One region of the Mesorhizobium sp. M0016 genome, then DNA from elsewhere that is predicted to be linked to it. Evidence: predicted binding sites of a transcription regulator. Region 1 holds the regulator's gene; each other region holds the start of a gene.
What was found. The regulator LexA, encoded in region 1, represses DNA repair genes until DNA is damaged. The targets are predictions, from matches to a motif close to TGTTCNNNNTGTGTTCNG.
Positions count from the first base shown of each region.

Region 2: dinB (DNA polymerase IV) is a predicted target of LexA. The motif match lies at 3,401-3,418, and genes of this name have one in related genera.
Region 3: NKJ88_RS04315 (DNA recombination protein RmuC) is a predicted target of LexA. The motif match lies at 2,751-2,768, and genes of this name have one in related genera.

Region 1 covers NZ_JAMYVM010000007.1:56,356-61,550, reverse strand. Annotated here, with positions in the region: gene kynU (kynureninase) at 1-665, opposite strand, end outside; gene NKJ88_RS12715 (GntR family transcriptional regulator) at 834-1,598, shown strand; gene lexA (transcriptional repressor LexA) at 1,803-2,585, shown strand; gene NKJ88_RS12705 (ComEC/Rec2 family competence protein) at 2,579-5,035, opposite strand; gene arr (NAD(+)--rifampin ADP-ribosyltransferase) at 5,147-5,195, opposite strand, start outside.
Region 2 covers NZ_JAMYVM010000003.1:74,531-79,725, forward strand. Annotated here, with positions in the region: gene NKJ88_RS05360 (hypothetical protein) at 1-11, opposite strand, end outside; gene NKJ88_RS05365 (DUF1236 domain-containing protein) at 108-437, opposite strand; gene NKJ88_RS05370 (hypothetical protein) at 777-1,079, opposite strand; gene NKJ88_RS05375 (hypothetical protein) at 1,241-1,570, shown strand; gene NKJ88_RS05380 (hypothetical protein) at 1,960-2,181, opposite strand; gene NKJ88_RS05385 (heme-copper oxidase family protein) at 2,448-2,855, opposite strand; gene NKJ88_RS05390 (hypothetical protein) at 3,010-3,246, opposite strand; gene dinB (DNA polymerase IV) at 3,480-4,721, shown strand; gene NKJ88_RS05400 (LysR family transcriptional regulator) at 4,748-5,195, opposite strand, start outside.
Region 3 covers NZ_JAMYVM010000002.1:303,969-309,163, reverse strand. Annotated here, with positions in the region: gene NKJ88_RS04325 (GFA family protein) at 72-476, shown strand; gene NKJ88_RS04320 (class I SAM-dependent methyltransferase) at 557-1,363, shown strand; gene NKJ88_RS04315 (DNA recombination protein RmuC) at 1,465-2,718, opposite strand; gene def (peptide deformylase) at 2,822-3,352, shown strand; gene fmt (methionyl-tRNA formyltransferase) at 3,358-4,308, shown strand; gene NKJ88_RS04300 (GNAT family N-acetyltransferase) at 4,305-4,811, shown strand; gene truA (tRNA pseudouridine(38-40) synthase TruA) at 4,823-5,195, shown strand, end outside.

The DNA of each region.
Region 1 (5,195 bases):
CAGCCGACAGCGAAATCGGCATTGGCACGGTCGAGTTCGACCGGCAAGGCGCCGGCGGTGTGGCAGAGATCCCAGATGATCAGCGCGCCGGCGTCATGTGCCTTGCGCGTCAGCGCCGCCATGTCGCGCAACTGGCCGGATTTGTAGTTGACGTGGTTGACCAGGATGACGGCAACGCTGTCGTCGATCAGGTCCTCGATTGCGGCCGCGTCGACGCCCTCCAGCCGCAGCCGCGTTCCCGGCCGGGTCGAGGCGACGCCTTCGGCCATGTAGAGGTCGGTCGGGAAACTGTCGCCCTCGGCAACGATGACCGACCGATTCGGCCGCATGCCGAGCGCGGCGTGCAGCAGCTTGTAGATGTTGATCGAGGTTGTGTCGCAGACCACCGTCTGCCCGTCAGCCGCGCCGATCAGTCGTCCGAGCTGATCTCCCAGTTCCACCGGCATGTTGAACCAGCCAGCCGTGTTCCAGGCGCGAATGAGGTCGTGCGCCCATTCCTGCGTGGCGGCCTGTTGCAATTCGCTGAAGACGGCTGGTGACGCGGCACCCAGCGAATTGCCGTCGAGATAAATCACGCCTTGCGGTAAGACAAAGCGTCCACGCATGGAGCGCAGCGGATCGGCGGCATCCATTGCTTCGATTGCAGCGAGATCGGGTGTCATCATGATCCGGCGCCCCTCCATGGACAAACGCGCGCGGCGGAGCCTGCCCGCCCAAACATGCCGGCGATCTTGAGTGGTCGCCCTTGAGCTGTCAAACATTATATATAATTCACCCATTGAAAGGCTTTGATATATAATACTCAGCCGAGCGTTTATGTCTGATGGATCACGATGCTGGATGACGAGCAGACCTCGAAGACGGAAGTGGCCTATCGCCTGCTCAGGCGCGATATTCTTGCGACCCGGCTGGCGCCTGCCGCGCCGTTGAAGCTGAGCACGCTGCGCAACACCTACGGCATCGGCTGGACGCCGTTGCGCGAGGCGCTGTCGCGGCTGGAGGCGGAACGGCTTGTGACCGCCATCAGCAACCGCGGGTTTGCGGTCGCTCCCGTCTCTCGGGCGGAGCTCGAGGATTTGGCGCGTGCGCGGCTGGTGGTCGAACTGCCCCTGCTGGTGGAATCGGTCGAGAAGGGCGACCGCGAGTGGGAAGACGCGGTCGTTGCCGCCCACTATCGTCTCTCACGGTGCGGGTCTGTTCTCGACGATCCATCGGATGATGCGGTCGACGCGTGGTACGAAAAACACGAGGCCTTCCATGCGGCGCTGCTCAGTGCCGCGACATCCAGCTGGCTGCTGCGCTTCAATGCAACGATTTCCGACCAATTGCATCGCCATCACCGCTTTCTGGGTCTGGCCCCGACGCTGCGCGCCGCCGCCGGCCGCACGGATGGGCACCGGAAGGCCGTGGCGGCCCTGCGCGACGCCGTGGCGATCGAACACCATACCGCCCTGATGGAAGCGGCCCTCGATCGCGACGTCGAACGTGCGAAAACTCTGATGACCGCTCACATCGGCTACACGCTGCGGGTCTATGCCCAGAGCGAACCCGGCGCGGATGCTGCGCAGCCCCGTCCGAAAAGGAAGCGGCGATCGTAGCCGACGACGCAGGCCACTTGTCTTCGTTTCACCCCGTTGCTGGCAACTGGGCGCAGGCGGCGCTCGCAGCGCCGAACGTTACGCTGAACAAAACGTCAACACATTCATTAAACTTTAAAAGGTTGCGGAACACAACTGGAACAGATAGTGTTTGTTCTGGGTTTGTTTTTTCTGATTCTGGTTTCAGAACCCTTGGGGGCCGCGATGCTGACGCGCAAACAACATGAGCTTCTGATGTTCATCCATGAACGCCTGAAGGAGAGCGGAATCCCGCCGTCCTTCGACGAGATGAAGGAAGCGCTCGACCTCGCCTCCAAGTCCGGCATCCACCGACTGATCACAGCGCTTGAGGAGCGCGGTTTCATTCGCCGGCTGCCGAACCGGGCGCGCGCGCTGGAAGTGCTGCGGCTACCCGACTCGATCGCACCAGGCCTCAACGCGGCGAGGAAGTTTTCGCCGAGCGTCATTCAGGGCAGTCTTGGTCAAGCCGGCCAAGGGCAAGGCGGCCAGGGACAAGGCGGGATGGGCCAAGGCGGTCTCGGCCGCCAGATCAGGCCGGGCTCGCCGTCGCGTTCGATGTCTGCCGGCAATGACGATGCCGTTTCCTCGATTTCAATCCCGGTGATGGGACGCATCGCCGCCGGCGTGCCGATCGACGCCATCCAGCATCAGACCCATTCGATCTCGGTGCCGCCCGACATGATCATGGGCGGTGAACACTACGCGCTCGAGGTCAAGGGCGATTCGATGATCGAGGCCGGCATTTTCGATGGCGACACGGTCATCATCCGCAATGCCGACACAGCCAGCCCCGGCGAGATCGTGGTGGCGTTGGTCGACGATGAGGAAGCGACCCTGAAACGCTTCCGCCGCAAGGGCGCCTCGATCGCCCTGGAAGCCGCCAACCCGGCCTACGAGACCCGCATTTTTGGACCGGACAGGGTGAAGGTGCAGGGCAAGCTTGTCGGATTGATCCGGCGCTACTGAGCCGGCTTGGGTTTGTACTTTTCACGCTGGTTGTAAGGCGGCAGGCCGCGCGCGTCGCGGGAGAAGCGGCGTTGCTCGTGCCAGGGGCGATACGGCTTGTCGACGGCGAACCGGATGGTTGGCGCTGCCGCTGCCGATTGCGGATCGAAGAAGACGGCGGCGCTGCCGTCGCGGGCCAGCTGTTTCTTCGTCACGACCAGGACCAGCGGGTCGCGGCACGGATTGTAGGCGGTGGCGTCATCGATGACGATCAGGCTCGCGAAGGCACAGGCCGGCCGCGCCGTCTTGCGGTCTTTCGCAAGAGCTACAATGGCTCCGGAAGGGTGTCGAGCGATACAGAGATCGCCGGTGCAATAGAAGGGCGAGCCGGGCGGCAGATCGAGCGGATCGAGATCGAACCGCGTATCTGTTGCCTCGAAAATCTCGGGCGGGACAATGGTTTCGGCCCGCAGCGCCCGTTTCCAATTGTCCGTGGTGAATTCGTTGGAGCGTTCGCGGTTGAGGGCGAGTTCGCCGCCACCGATCGGCATGGCCACCAAATGTGCGTCCTCGGATATGAGCACGTCGGGCGTAAGCACCTGCGGCACCGTCAACAGGCCGGCCAGCGCGAAAGGCACGGCCGCCAGCCTGAGCCAGGTGGTGGCCATGGTGGCGATGACGAGGGCGACTGCCACCAACAGCACCGAGCGGATGGAGATCAGCCCGACGGCGTCGACCGGCGAGCGCTCGGAAATCCAGGCCGATATAGCGATCATCGCCATCAGACCCTTGCCCATCACATAGAGGAACGGCCCGTCGGCGCCGAACGGCATCGCCAGTGCGCTGAGCACGGCAAAGGGCATGACGATCAACGAAACAATCGGCATCACGGCCAGATTGGCGATCAGGCTGAGCGGCGACACACGCTGAAAATGCCAGATGGCGAACAGCAAGGTTGCACTGCCGGCGATGATCGAGGTCATGGCGAGGCCGCCCATGGCCAGCGCGAATTTTCGCGACAGGAAGCCGACGAAGGAGCGCTTTGCCAGCGGCGTTCTCACCTTGTCGGCGCGGTAATCGGCCCAGCCGGCATAGGCGCCGACAAGGGCGGCTGTGGCGGCAAACGACATCTGGAAGCTGGGACCGACCACCTCGTGCGGCGACACCAGGATGACGGCAATGGCGGAGATCGCCAGATTGCGCATGGTGAGCGCGGCACGATCGAAGAGTACCGCGACCAGCATGACCGCTAGCATGATGAAACTGCGCTCGGCGGCGACCACGATGCCTGAAATGACGAGATAGGCGGCGATGGAGACGAGTGCTGCCACTGCTGCATATTTCTTGACTGGGCGGCGCGAAGAGAAATCGGGAAACAGCGCAAAGGCGCCACGCAGCAACGCCATGATGGTGCCGGCAACCAGCGCCATGTGCAGGCCGGAGATGGAGATGATGTGGTAGATGCCGGTGCGCCGCATCGCTTCGTTGACCTCGTCCGGGATGCCGGCGCGCACCCCGACAATCAACGCCGCGGCAATCTCGCCTTCGGCGCCGCCGATCTTGCCCCTGATATGGTCGGCAATGTTTTCGCGCGCGTTCTCGATTGCCGAGGAGAGCCGCGCGGTCAGCGGCGGCGGCCCCTGCGTAGCAATGGTTTTCGGATTGCCGAGAAAGAAGCCGCTGCCGCCGATACCGGTGAAATAGCTGTCGAAGGAGAAATCGTAGCTCTCCGGCCGCACCGGACCGGTCGGCGGCAACAGCCTGGCATAGCCGGTGATCAGGGAGCCGGCGGTCATATCGGCGGGAACGGTCCGCGCCGAGAGCCTGACCCGCTCCGGGGCGTAACGCAGCTCGGGGTAAGCGGTCGAAACCACGTCGAGCGTCAGCCTGATGCGGCCGCTTTCCATCTGTTCGAGACTGACGACGCGGCCGGTCAGCCGTGTCTGAATCTCGGAGCCGAGCATCTGCGTTCCGGCGCGCCAGGTCTCGACTTTGGCGGCGACGACGCCGAGCGCGCACAGCATCGCGGCCATGCAGAACAGATGCGTCCTCGGCCGCGATCGCGTGGCGACAGCGCAACATGTCGCCAGCACCACAATGGCGATTGGCTGCGCAAAGCCCGGCTCGCCGGCCAGCGAGAAATAAATGATGACGCCGGCCGCCAGGAAAACCGGCACCAGCAGGAAGGCGACGCCCCGGTCGAGCTCCGTGTTGGCGGCCACGGCAAGGCTGCGGCGGAGCGCGGGCCATGACGGACGGCGAAGCCGTCTGCGCAGACGGGCGATAGATCCGGGCGCTGTGACTTGCGCCGGCAACGCGTGACCGGGCAGCGCAGGCGCGACGCCGGGATGCGGCTCAGGGAGCGCGAGGGGCAGCGGCTCGGCATAGGGACTATCGGCAAACAGCGAGCGTTCGCTGACGCTTGCCTCGGCGCCTTCGCCTTCCTTCGTGCCCCGGCCACGTCCAGCCATCGGGTCTGCCCCTTGCGCCCCAGACCCCTATGCTACATGAACGCGCAAAGCGCGAAAGTCCGCGTGATCGCGTCCACCGCGCCGGAATTGACCATCACTCGCCAAGGACGCTCAATCCTCAATCATATCCCGGCCCTCCGCCCTCAGGCGAGCAAGCCCA
Region 2 (5,195 bases), on a different contig from region 1:
TGCGGCAACATGGCAATTCTCCTTCATCATGTTCATCATTCGGCCCTGCCGCCCTTTAGGAAGAACGACAGGGCCGTATCACCGATGAATGGTTATGTTGTCGAGCGTTACTCGACCACCTCGACAATCCTGCGCGTGCTGGGGTCGACCAACACGGTATGGTTGTCGACGACGGCGTATCTGTACTGAACGTCGGGAACCTCCTGCAGCTCGACAGTGTCAGGCAAGGCAGTGCCGACATTCAATTCGACGCCGAGCAGATTGACCGAGGCAAGCGGATGTTTCTTTACGTACTGGTGCACGACCGTGCGCTGTTCCGGGGTGATGATCACCTGCTGCTGTGCCGGCTGCGTGACGATGACCTCGTCGGCGGCGGCAATGCCGATACCAGCGATCATGGCGAGCCCGGCGACGGCGGGAATAAGGATGGTTTTCATCTTCGTCTCCTGTCGTTGTTGGCGAGCTCCGCCGTGTTCCCGCATGAGGCGAAAACAGCGCAGATCGAGGTGGCGGGCTCCTGGAGGCAAACGCAGCCGGTACGGTCTTGTTCCGCAAGCGGAGACTAAATTGATCGGCTTCCCGGTCATGCCAGCAGAACCCGCACCCGCAAGATTCGCATTGAAGCACAATCCCTCAGGAGACCTTCGACATGGATGATGCACGGCTCCAATTCCGGGCGATTGCGGCCGGCGCCGGCATTGATCCGGTGACCGCGTCGCCCGGCCAAGACGGGAACCGACCGCCTTCGTGCCACGCCGTGAAGTTTCAAGCAAAGGTCATTGCTTCGGCGGCTGCGCAGGCACCTCGCCAGGCTTGATCACCGGCGTCTTGCCCTGGTCCGGCGGCGGCTGCGTCATACCCTGGTCACCACTGGGCGGCGGCTGCAGCACGCCGCCGCAGGGACCGAGCGTGCTGGTCGATTCGCCACCGCCATTGGCGACCGGCGGCTTCTGACCATCGTCCTGAGGCTGCGCCTGGCAAGGCGCGGCACGGCCGTGCTGGTCGCCATTGTCCTGCGCAGCCGCCGGGTCGGCCAGCGCCAGGAGCAGCACGCATGGGATGAGGGGGAAAGTCTTCATGGTCCAGCTCCTCTGGATTCATCTCCTTGGCAAAGCAGACTAGTCCTTGGCAAAGCAGACTGGCGGCAATTGGTTCCACGGAGATGGAGTGGTTGCCGGAACCTGACAGCCGGGAAGTGAGTTCCACCTTCTCGACGCAAAGCCGCCCGGAGGAGGCAATCATGGAAGAACGAAACAGAAAACCCAATGACGAGGTCGAGGCGCCACCGAGCAAAAACGATGCCCGCGACAGGATCGCCAATGACGAGGTGGAAGCGCCGACGCCGCGCCGGCAGGATTGGGATGCGCTGCGTGGCGCAACGGTCCTGCCCGACGGAGCAGATGAGGAAAGCCTGCCGGACACCACCGGTGTCGAGAAGGAAGGCGAATTGCCCGAGGAGGATGACGACAACCCCTACCAGGACAGTGACGATGCCTTGCCCGACGACGCCGAGGAAGCCGCCATTGGTCACGACCTGGCGAGGCGCGGCGGCCCGTTCGACGAGGTGTAAGGCAGCGACCGCGGACTTTCGAGAGGTTTCCCGGGACGTCCACGCCGTCACCAGTTGGACCAAGGATGAGCTGAAGGCGATGCCGGAGCATCGCGATATTTCGAAGGATCCGGCTGGCCGGATCCTTCGTTTAAGGCGCCTTGGCGGTTTGGCTTAGCCCTTGTGGTCAAGGGCTGGACGGCAACAATCTCGGCACCTTCGACAGCCGAGAAGCAGCCGAGAAGCACAAGGCGAAGCCCAATATTCAAGCGCCGTCGAGGCCGCTCGCCTGAAATCTTCAAAGTGCGCAAGAAATCCCCGCCGCGGGCGGTGCAGACACGCTCCAGCATCGCAACGCTGCGAACCGGGCCATCGCCCGCCGGCACTTGAGTGCCGACGGGCTCTGACCTTCAGTTCGACCCGGGATCGCCGAGCGCCTCGGTGACGAAGGACGCCGCGATCAGGTCGTCGGCGTCGAGGCGTAGGGAGCCTTCGACACCCCCCATGATGGCCGCGACCTTCTGGAAGGTCTGCATCTCGTGTTCAGTAACGCTGGCGTCTCGCATCCTGGCTTTCAGATCGGCGATGCGTCGGCCCAGTGAGGCCGACGTTCCGATTTCTCTGTTCGACATGGTGGCCTGCTCCTCCCCCAACCCATGCTGTGGACGTACTCAAGTCTGCCTATATATAAGGCAGCGCGAATACAGTCGCCGCAACGCGCGATATCTGGGAAGGTTCCGGCGCCAAATAGTCACGAAATAATACGTGGTGGGACTCGGGTATGTTGAGCGCCGACGCGGCGATAGACACCGCAGCCAGCGGCTGCGGCCATCGGCCTGGCCAACCCGTGTCGCGGGTCGCGAATGCGGGTCGGACTTTGATCGCCGCGCGCGAACAGTCAGCGAGAGGCCGGAACCACGCCGGACACCGAGCGCGCCGTTTCGGGCGAAAACACCACGAAAGCAAAAACCAGAACGGCAGCGGCGACGATGAGCGAGCCGCCGGCGACGATCGGTTCAAGCGCCGGGTTTCCCTGCAGCATCACATACAGCGCCGGCAGCATGATCACCAGGCCGAGTGTGTAGAGCCCGTAGTGGATCATGGCGATGCGACGCGCCGCCTTTTGCGGATTGAGCGCGTAGTAGCCGCCGAAGATGGCGCTCGTCACCCAACCGAGCAGATTGATATGCGCGTGCGCCGGAAAAGCGGCGTGGTCACCCGAGATCGCCATCTGCAGGCCGGCCGCAATCCCCAACATCAGGAACAAGATGGCAGTTTTGAAAAAGAGTTCTGAAACCCTCGGCATGTCATTTCTCCCCCTATGCGGTCTGCGACCGCTTGCGACCTGGAGAATACACCCACGCGCAGAACTTTTCCACGCCCCGGTTATGGGGCCATGCCTGCACAGCTTTTTGCACGCTGTTCGACTTTTCTGGCTGCCACAACCCGGCGCCGCCGCGCTACGGCGTCAGCAAGATGTCGGCGCCCGCTCGCTCGTCGAACACCACCGCGCAGCCGCGCCCCAGCGCCACTGCCGACAGCGCGTTGGCCACCGTCTCGTCCGGCGATACGAAATCACCGGTCAGCACTCGCAACTCCTCCACCGCCCTGGCCATTGACACGCAGTGCCCGGCAACGCGATCGCTCGTGCAGGCGTCAATGACGCTGACGAGGTCGATCATCTCGAACTGGCCCATACCGGCCTCCACAAAAACAGCGTCCCGTCGCGGATATGAACGCCGAGGCGAGAGACAATGTTCCGCAGGTCCGATGCCCAGGCGGAGCACTCGACAGCCCGACCTGGAACGGGCCGGCCGGCGACAACCGCTTCGCTTGACAATAGGCCCTGTTTGTTCTCTATTTGTTCGGCAAAAACGCCTCTCACAACAGACGCGGCTAATGCTGCAACGCCGCAAAGGGAACGGTCGGGATGGAGCCCACCATCCTGCATGCGGATCTCGACGCCTTCTACGCCTCGGTCGAGCAGTTGCTCGACCCGGCGCTCAGGGGCAAGCCGATCGCCGTCGGCGGCGGCGTCGTGCTTGCCGCCTCCTACGAAGCCAGGGTTTTCGGCGTGCGCGGCGGCATGCCCGGACGAAGTGCGCGCGAGCTTTGCCCCGGACTGATTTTCGTCGGCGGCCATTTCGCCGACTATCAGCGGCTGGGCGACGCCGCCATCAAGGTGCTCGACGATTTCACGCCGCTGGTCGAGCGGATTTCCATCGATGAAGCCTTTGCCGACGTCGCCGGCTGCACGCATCTGTTCGGGCCGCCGGCCGAGATCGCCGCCACGGTGCGTCGGCGCGTCCGGGCAGAGCTCGGCCTGCCGATCTCGATCGGCGTGGCGCGCACCAAGCATCTGGCCAAGATCGCCTCGCAGGTGGCCAAGCCCGACGGGCTGGTGGTGGTCGATCCGGACACCGAACTTGCCTTCCTGCATGATCTGCCGGTCGGGCTGATGTGGGGCGTCGGCCCGGCGACCAGAGCGCGGCTGGCCGAGATCGGCATCGAGACCATCGGCCAGTTGGCAAAAACGCATAGCGGGGCGCTGCGAAGGTTGCTCGGGCCCGCCGCCGGCGAAAAGCTGGCGTCGCTGGCATGGAACCGCGACCCGCGAAAGCTCGAAACCCACAGGCCGTCGCATTCCGCCGGCGCGCAGTCGGCGCTTGGCAGACGGCCGGCCGAGGCGCGTATCTTCGGACCCGTCCTGCTGCATCTGGCAGACCGGGTCGCCAGCCGGCTCAGGGCGAAATCACGGCCCGGGCGCACGGTGACGGTGCGCGTGCGTTTCGCCGATCTGCACGCTGTCACACGCTCGCTGACGCTCGATCAGCCGATTTCGGCAACCGCGATGCTGGCCGAAATCGCCGGGGAGCTGGTGCGCGGCGTGCTGGCCGCCAACCCTCGGGAGAAGACCATCTCGCTGCTGGCGATCTCGGTGTCGCAGCTAGAAGAAAGTGCCGAGCTGCAGCTGGAGCTGCCGCTCGGGCTTGCCGATGAAAAGCAGCGGCCCGGCAGCAGGCAAGGCCTGGCGCGCTTTGGCACCGACCGCGCCATCGACAAGATCCGCCAGCGCTTTGGCAGAGAGGCTGTCGGCTATGGCGCCGTGGCGCTGGAAGCCCGGCGCTCGGTTCCCGATGCCTTCCGCGAACTGGCGGAGAAGGAACTGTGAGTGCGGCGCGACGGCAAGGCCAATGTTTAGGCTGGGCCAGTCCGCGCTGCATTGCCGCTCTGTTTGAGCAGGCCGACCAACCAGGCCAGACCCGCATCCATCAGCGCAACCTTCGGCACGATGCTGTTGATGTTGAAGTGGCCGAGCCGGATGGGCGCATCGACGCCGACGACACCGAAACGGCCGCCATACATGGCGAGGAACCGGCGCGGATAGGCCGATATCAGATCAGTCTGCGCAAGCACGGCCAGTCCGAACATGAAGTTGGGGACAGTCAGCGCGACGCGACGCGACGGGCCGCGTTCAGCCAGCACCCTGTCGACAAACCCGTTCGGATCGCCATTGCTCGAGACGACCATATGCTGCACGCTGCAATAGGCGTCGAGGCACGGATCGCCGGCGAAGCGGTGGCCGGCGCGCATGGCGACAACGAAATCCTCCTCATAGAGCTTGTCGACGGTGAAGCGTGCCGGC
Region 3 (5,195 bases), on a different contig from region 1:
ACCAGCAGTGCACCGTTGGTCCCATCGCCTGGTCCCGCTAAGATCACCCGACGGATTTCGGAGAATCAACCATGAAAATCGATGGTGGGTGCCATTGCGGCGCCATAACTTATGAAGCAGACGTCGACCCGGAAAAGACCTCTATCTGTCATTGCACCGACTGCCAGCAACTGACCGGTACCGCCTTTCGTGTCACTGTTCCCGCGCCTGAGGATCATTATAGGATCACAAAGGGCACACCGAAGGTTTATATCAAGACGGGATCGAGCGGCGCCAAGCGTGCCCAGGCGTTCTGCGGCGACTGCGGTTCGCATCTTTACGCAACGTCGGTTGGCGACGGGCCGAAGGTCTATGGGATCAGGGCGGGGACCGCGCGGCAACGCGAGGATCTCGTTCCGACCCAACAGAAATGGCACCGATCGGCCCTGCACTGGCTTCCGGAATTCGAGGGCGTAAGCATCGTAGAGGCGCAGTAGCACCTGCCTCCCGGTTAAACGCGGCCCAAACCAGCCAATAATGTGCTAGGCTACCCATCAAACGGATGGCGGGGATAGCAATGTCGGAAACGGACAAAGTGTTTGCCGGCTCGATTCCGGAAAACTACGACCGCTACATGGTGCCGTTGATCTTCGAGCCGTTCGCCGTGGATTTGGCACGACGGGCAGCGTCCTTGTCGCCCGGCGCCGTCCTGGAAGTCGCCGCCGGCACCGGCGTTGTCACCCGCGCATTGGCTCCAAAACTGTCTCCGGGCGCAAGCTATGTCGTGACCGACCTGAACCAGCCTATGCTCGACTACGCGGCCTCGCGACAAGCTCCCGACAGTCGCATACAATGGCGTCAGGCGGATGCTCTGGCGCTGCCGTTCGAAGATGCGGCTTTCGATCTCGTTTGCTGTCAGTTCGGCGCGATGTTCTTTCCCGACCGAGCCGCCGGCTATCGCGAAGCAAAGCGGGTCCTGAAGACCGGCGGCCATTTCCTGTTCAACGTGTGGGATCGCATCGAAGAGAATGTATTCGCCAATGATGTGACGAATGCTCTTGCGGAGATTTTTCCGAACGATCCGCCCCGCTTTCTCGCCCGCACGCCGCACGGCTACAATGACACTGCATTGATCCGCGGCGAGTTGGAAGCCGCAGGTTTCTCCCGTGTGGTGATCGACACGAGGGCCGAACAAAGCCGTGCCTCCTCGCCGCTCCTTCCGGCGGTTGCCTATTGCCAGGGAACTCCGCTTCGCAACGAAATCGAGGCTAGAGGAAAACTGGAAGCCGCAACCGATCACGCCGCGTCCGTGATTGCAGCCAGACACGGCAGCGGCGAGGTTGCGGCCAAGATCCAGGCGCACGTGATCGTGGCTACGGTCTAATGCATGGCGCCCAGAAGTGTGCCGCGGTTCTGGGACAACGACATGCATCAAAACAAAGACTTTTAAAGCGCGTTGTATGAATCCGTTCAGCGCGACGCGCTTTAATCGTCGCCTTCGACGACACGTAGCCTGAGCTGCCCCGTCTTGGAATCCGCCACCCGCACCCCGGCTTCGGCCTTGGCGGGGCCGCCACCGCGCACTTCGGCTTCGCTTTCGCCAAACTCCAGCGCTTCGATCTTTTGGCCGCGCTTGGTCACCTTCGACGTCGACACCAGTATCTCGTCGATATCCTTGGCCGACTGGCCAAAATGCGTCTGCAACCGGCGCACGCGTTCGTCGACGCGCGCGACGTCCTCCATCAGCCGGATCACCTCGCCCTGGATCAGATGCGCCTGTTCGCGCATGCGGGCGTCCTTGAGGATGGCCTGGATGACCTGGATCGACAGCATCAAAAGCGACGGCGAGACGATGATGACACGCGCCCGGTGCGCCTTCTGGACCACGGCGTCGAAATTCTCGTGGATTTCGGCGAACACCGATTCCGACGGCACGAACATGAAGGCGGTGTCCTGCGTCTCGCCCTGGATCAGGTATTTTTCCGAGATATCGCGGACGTGAATTTCGATGTCGCGGCGGAAAGCCTGGGCCGCGATCTTCTGTTGTTCGGCGCCATCGGCGGCGCGGATGGCGTTCCAGGCTTCCAGCGGAAACTTGGCGTCGATGGCAAGCTGCGGCGCACCGTTCGGCATCCTGACCAGGCAGTCGGGACGGCTGCCGTTTGACAGCGTTGCCTGGAACTCGTAGGCGCCCATCGGAAGGCCGTCGGCGACGATCGCCTCCATGCGCGACTGGCCGAAGGCGCCGCGCGTCTGCTTGTTGGACAGGATCGCCTGCAATTGCACGACCTGGCCGGCCAGCGACTGAATGTTGCCTTGCGCGGTGTCGATGACCGCCAGCCGTTCCTGCAGTTTGGCGAGGCTCTCATGCGTCGATTTGGTCTGTTCGGTCATGGTTTGACCGAGCCTGCCGGTCATGGCGTCGAGGCGCTGGCCGATCGACTGGTTGAGTTCGGCCTGCCTTGCGCCGAACACGTCGGCGATGGCGCCCATGCGGCCCTGCATCTCGGCCTGGCTTTGCAAAATGCCGGCCATCCGCGCCTCGGCGTCGCGGGCGTGGTCGGCGGCTTCCGCCGCGGCGATGGTGCGCGCCTTGGCCGATCGCCACAGCGCCACGACAAGCGCCAGGAACAGGCCGAGAAACACCAGCGCGCCGAGGGCCAGTGCATGGCCGAGCGTGATCGTCGTGGCGCCAAGCCGGGCAACGGATTCGGAAAGGATGGTGCTCAGGTCGTTCATCCCGCCAGCATAGCCGATTCGCAGACCTGGCACAGATCAAAACGTGAACGAGACCGATTCGCACCGGTTGACGCTTCTCCTGCGACGTTTTAGGTGAGGCGCCATGTCGATCAAGCCGCTCATCATCCTTCCCGATCCTATCCTGCGCCAGGTTTCCAAACCGGTCGAACGCGTCGACGCGCCTTTGCGCAAACTGGCCGACGACATGCTGGCGACGATGTATGATGCGCCGGGCATCGGCTTGGCCGCAATCCAGATCGGCGAGCCGCTGCGCATGCTGGTCATCGACCTCGCCAAGGAAGACGAGCCGCCGGCGCCGCATGTCTTCATCAATCCCGAAATCCTCGAAAGCGCCGACGCTCGCTCGGTCTACGAGGAAGGCTGCCTGTCGATCCCGGACTATTACGCCGAGGTCGAGCGTCCCGCCTCGGTGCGCGTGAAATATCTCGACCGCGACGGCAAGCTGCAGGAGATCGAGGCCGAAGGCCTGATGGCGACCTGCCTGCAGCACGAGATCGACCATCTCAACGGTGTGCTGTTCATCGACCACATCTCGAAGCTGAAGCGCGACATGGTGGTCAAGAAGTTCAAGAAGCTCGCCAAGGACAAGGCGCCGGGCAAGCTGGTGGGATAGGGAAGATGCCGCTTCGCGTCATCTTCATGGGCACGCCGGAGTTTTCGGTGCCGGTGCTGCGCGCGATTGCCGAGGCCGGGCACGAGATAGCAGCCGTCTACACCCAGCCGCCGCGCGCCGCGGGCCGCCGCGGGCTGGAGCTGACACCGTCGCCGGTGCAGCGCGAGGCTGAGCGGCTGGGCATCGAAGTGCGCACGCCGCTGTCGCTGAAGGGCGAGGCCGAGCAAGCTGCTTTCCATGCGTTGCGTGCCGATGTCGCGGTCGTCGTCGCGTATGGTTTGCTGTTGCCGAAGGGTATTCTGGAGGCTCCGCGCCTCGGCTGCCTCAACGGCCACGCCTCGCTTTTGCCGCGTTGGCGTGGTGCAGCTCCCATCCAGCGCGCCATTATGGCCGGCGACGTCGAAACCGGCATGATGGTGATGCGCATGGAAGAGGGCCTGGACACCGGTCCGGTGGCACTGGTTGAAAAATGCGCCATAGAGCCCGACATGACCGCCGGCGATCTGCACGACCGCTTGATGAATATTGCTGCCACGCTGATGGTGGAAGCGCTGTCCCGATTGGAGACAAATACCCTGGCATCGACTTTGCAGGCGGCTGACAGGGTGACCTACGCCAGGAAAATCGATAAGTCGGAGACACGTGTGGACTGGACGCGCCCGGCTGCGGAGGTCCACAATCACATTCGCGGCCTGTCGCCATTCCCGGGCGCCTGGTGCGAGGCCGACATCGGCGGCCGCACGGAACGGCTGAAACTGCTTCGCTCGACGCTTTTGGAAGGTACGCTTTCTGAAAGCATGGGCGAGTCGGGAGGAATTCTCGATGACCGGCTGACGGTCGCCTGCGGGTCGGGCGCGGTCAGGCTGGTCGAAGTTCAACGGGCGGGCGGAAAGCCTGCTGCCGCGCAGGAGTTTCTGCGCGGGGCCAAGATCGAAAAAGGAATGAAGTTCTCATGAGCATGATGTCGATACGCGGCGCGACGCCGCGGGACCGCGAGGCTATACGCCTCGTCGAGGAACACGCATTCGGCCAGCAGGCGGAGGCCGGGCTGGTCGACGCTCTGGTCACCGGCGGCGACGCCGTTGTCGAACTGGTGGCGGAAGAAGACGGCCAGGTGGTCGGCCACATCCTGTTTTCCAGGCTGTTCGTTCAGAACGGCGGCAAGCAGTTTGCAGCCGTGGCGCTGGCGCCGTTGGCGGTGGAACCTTCGTTCCACGGCTCGGGCATTGGCGGTGCGCTGATCCGCGAGGCGCATATCCGCCTCAGGGATGCCGGCGAGACGCTCGCCGTTGTGTTGGGCGATCCGGCCTATTACGGCCGCTTCGGCTACAATCATGCGCGGGCCGAAAAGTTCGAGAGCGAATATCAGGGCGAAGCGCTGCAGGCGCTGGCCTGGGGTGACGCACCCGAAAAAGGCAAACTGGTCTACGCCCAGGCCTTTACCGCACTCGCCGCCTGAACGAAGGGTGTATGCCGCGTTTTCGTCTCGATATCGAATATGACGGCAGCCTCTTCGCCGGCTGGCAACACCAGGCGGATCAGCCTTCGGTGCAGCAGGCGATAGAGCAGGCGATCGAGAAATTCTGCGGTGAGGCGGTGCGGATACGCGCCGCCGGCCGCACCGACGCCGGGGTGCATGCGACCGCCCAGGTGGCGCATGTCGACCTCGCCAAGGCATGGCCAAACGACAAGGTGCGCGACGCCGTCAACGCGCACCTGCAGGCGGCGGGCGCGCGCATCGCCATCCTGCAGGCGACGGTTGTCCCCAATGAGTTCGACGCCCGTTTCTCGGCCCGCGGACGGCACTATCTCTACCGCATCCTCAACCGGCGCGCGCCTGCAG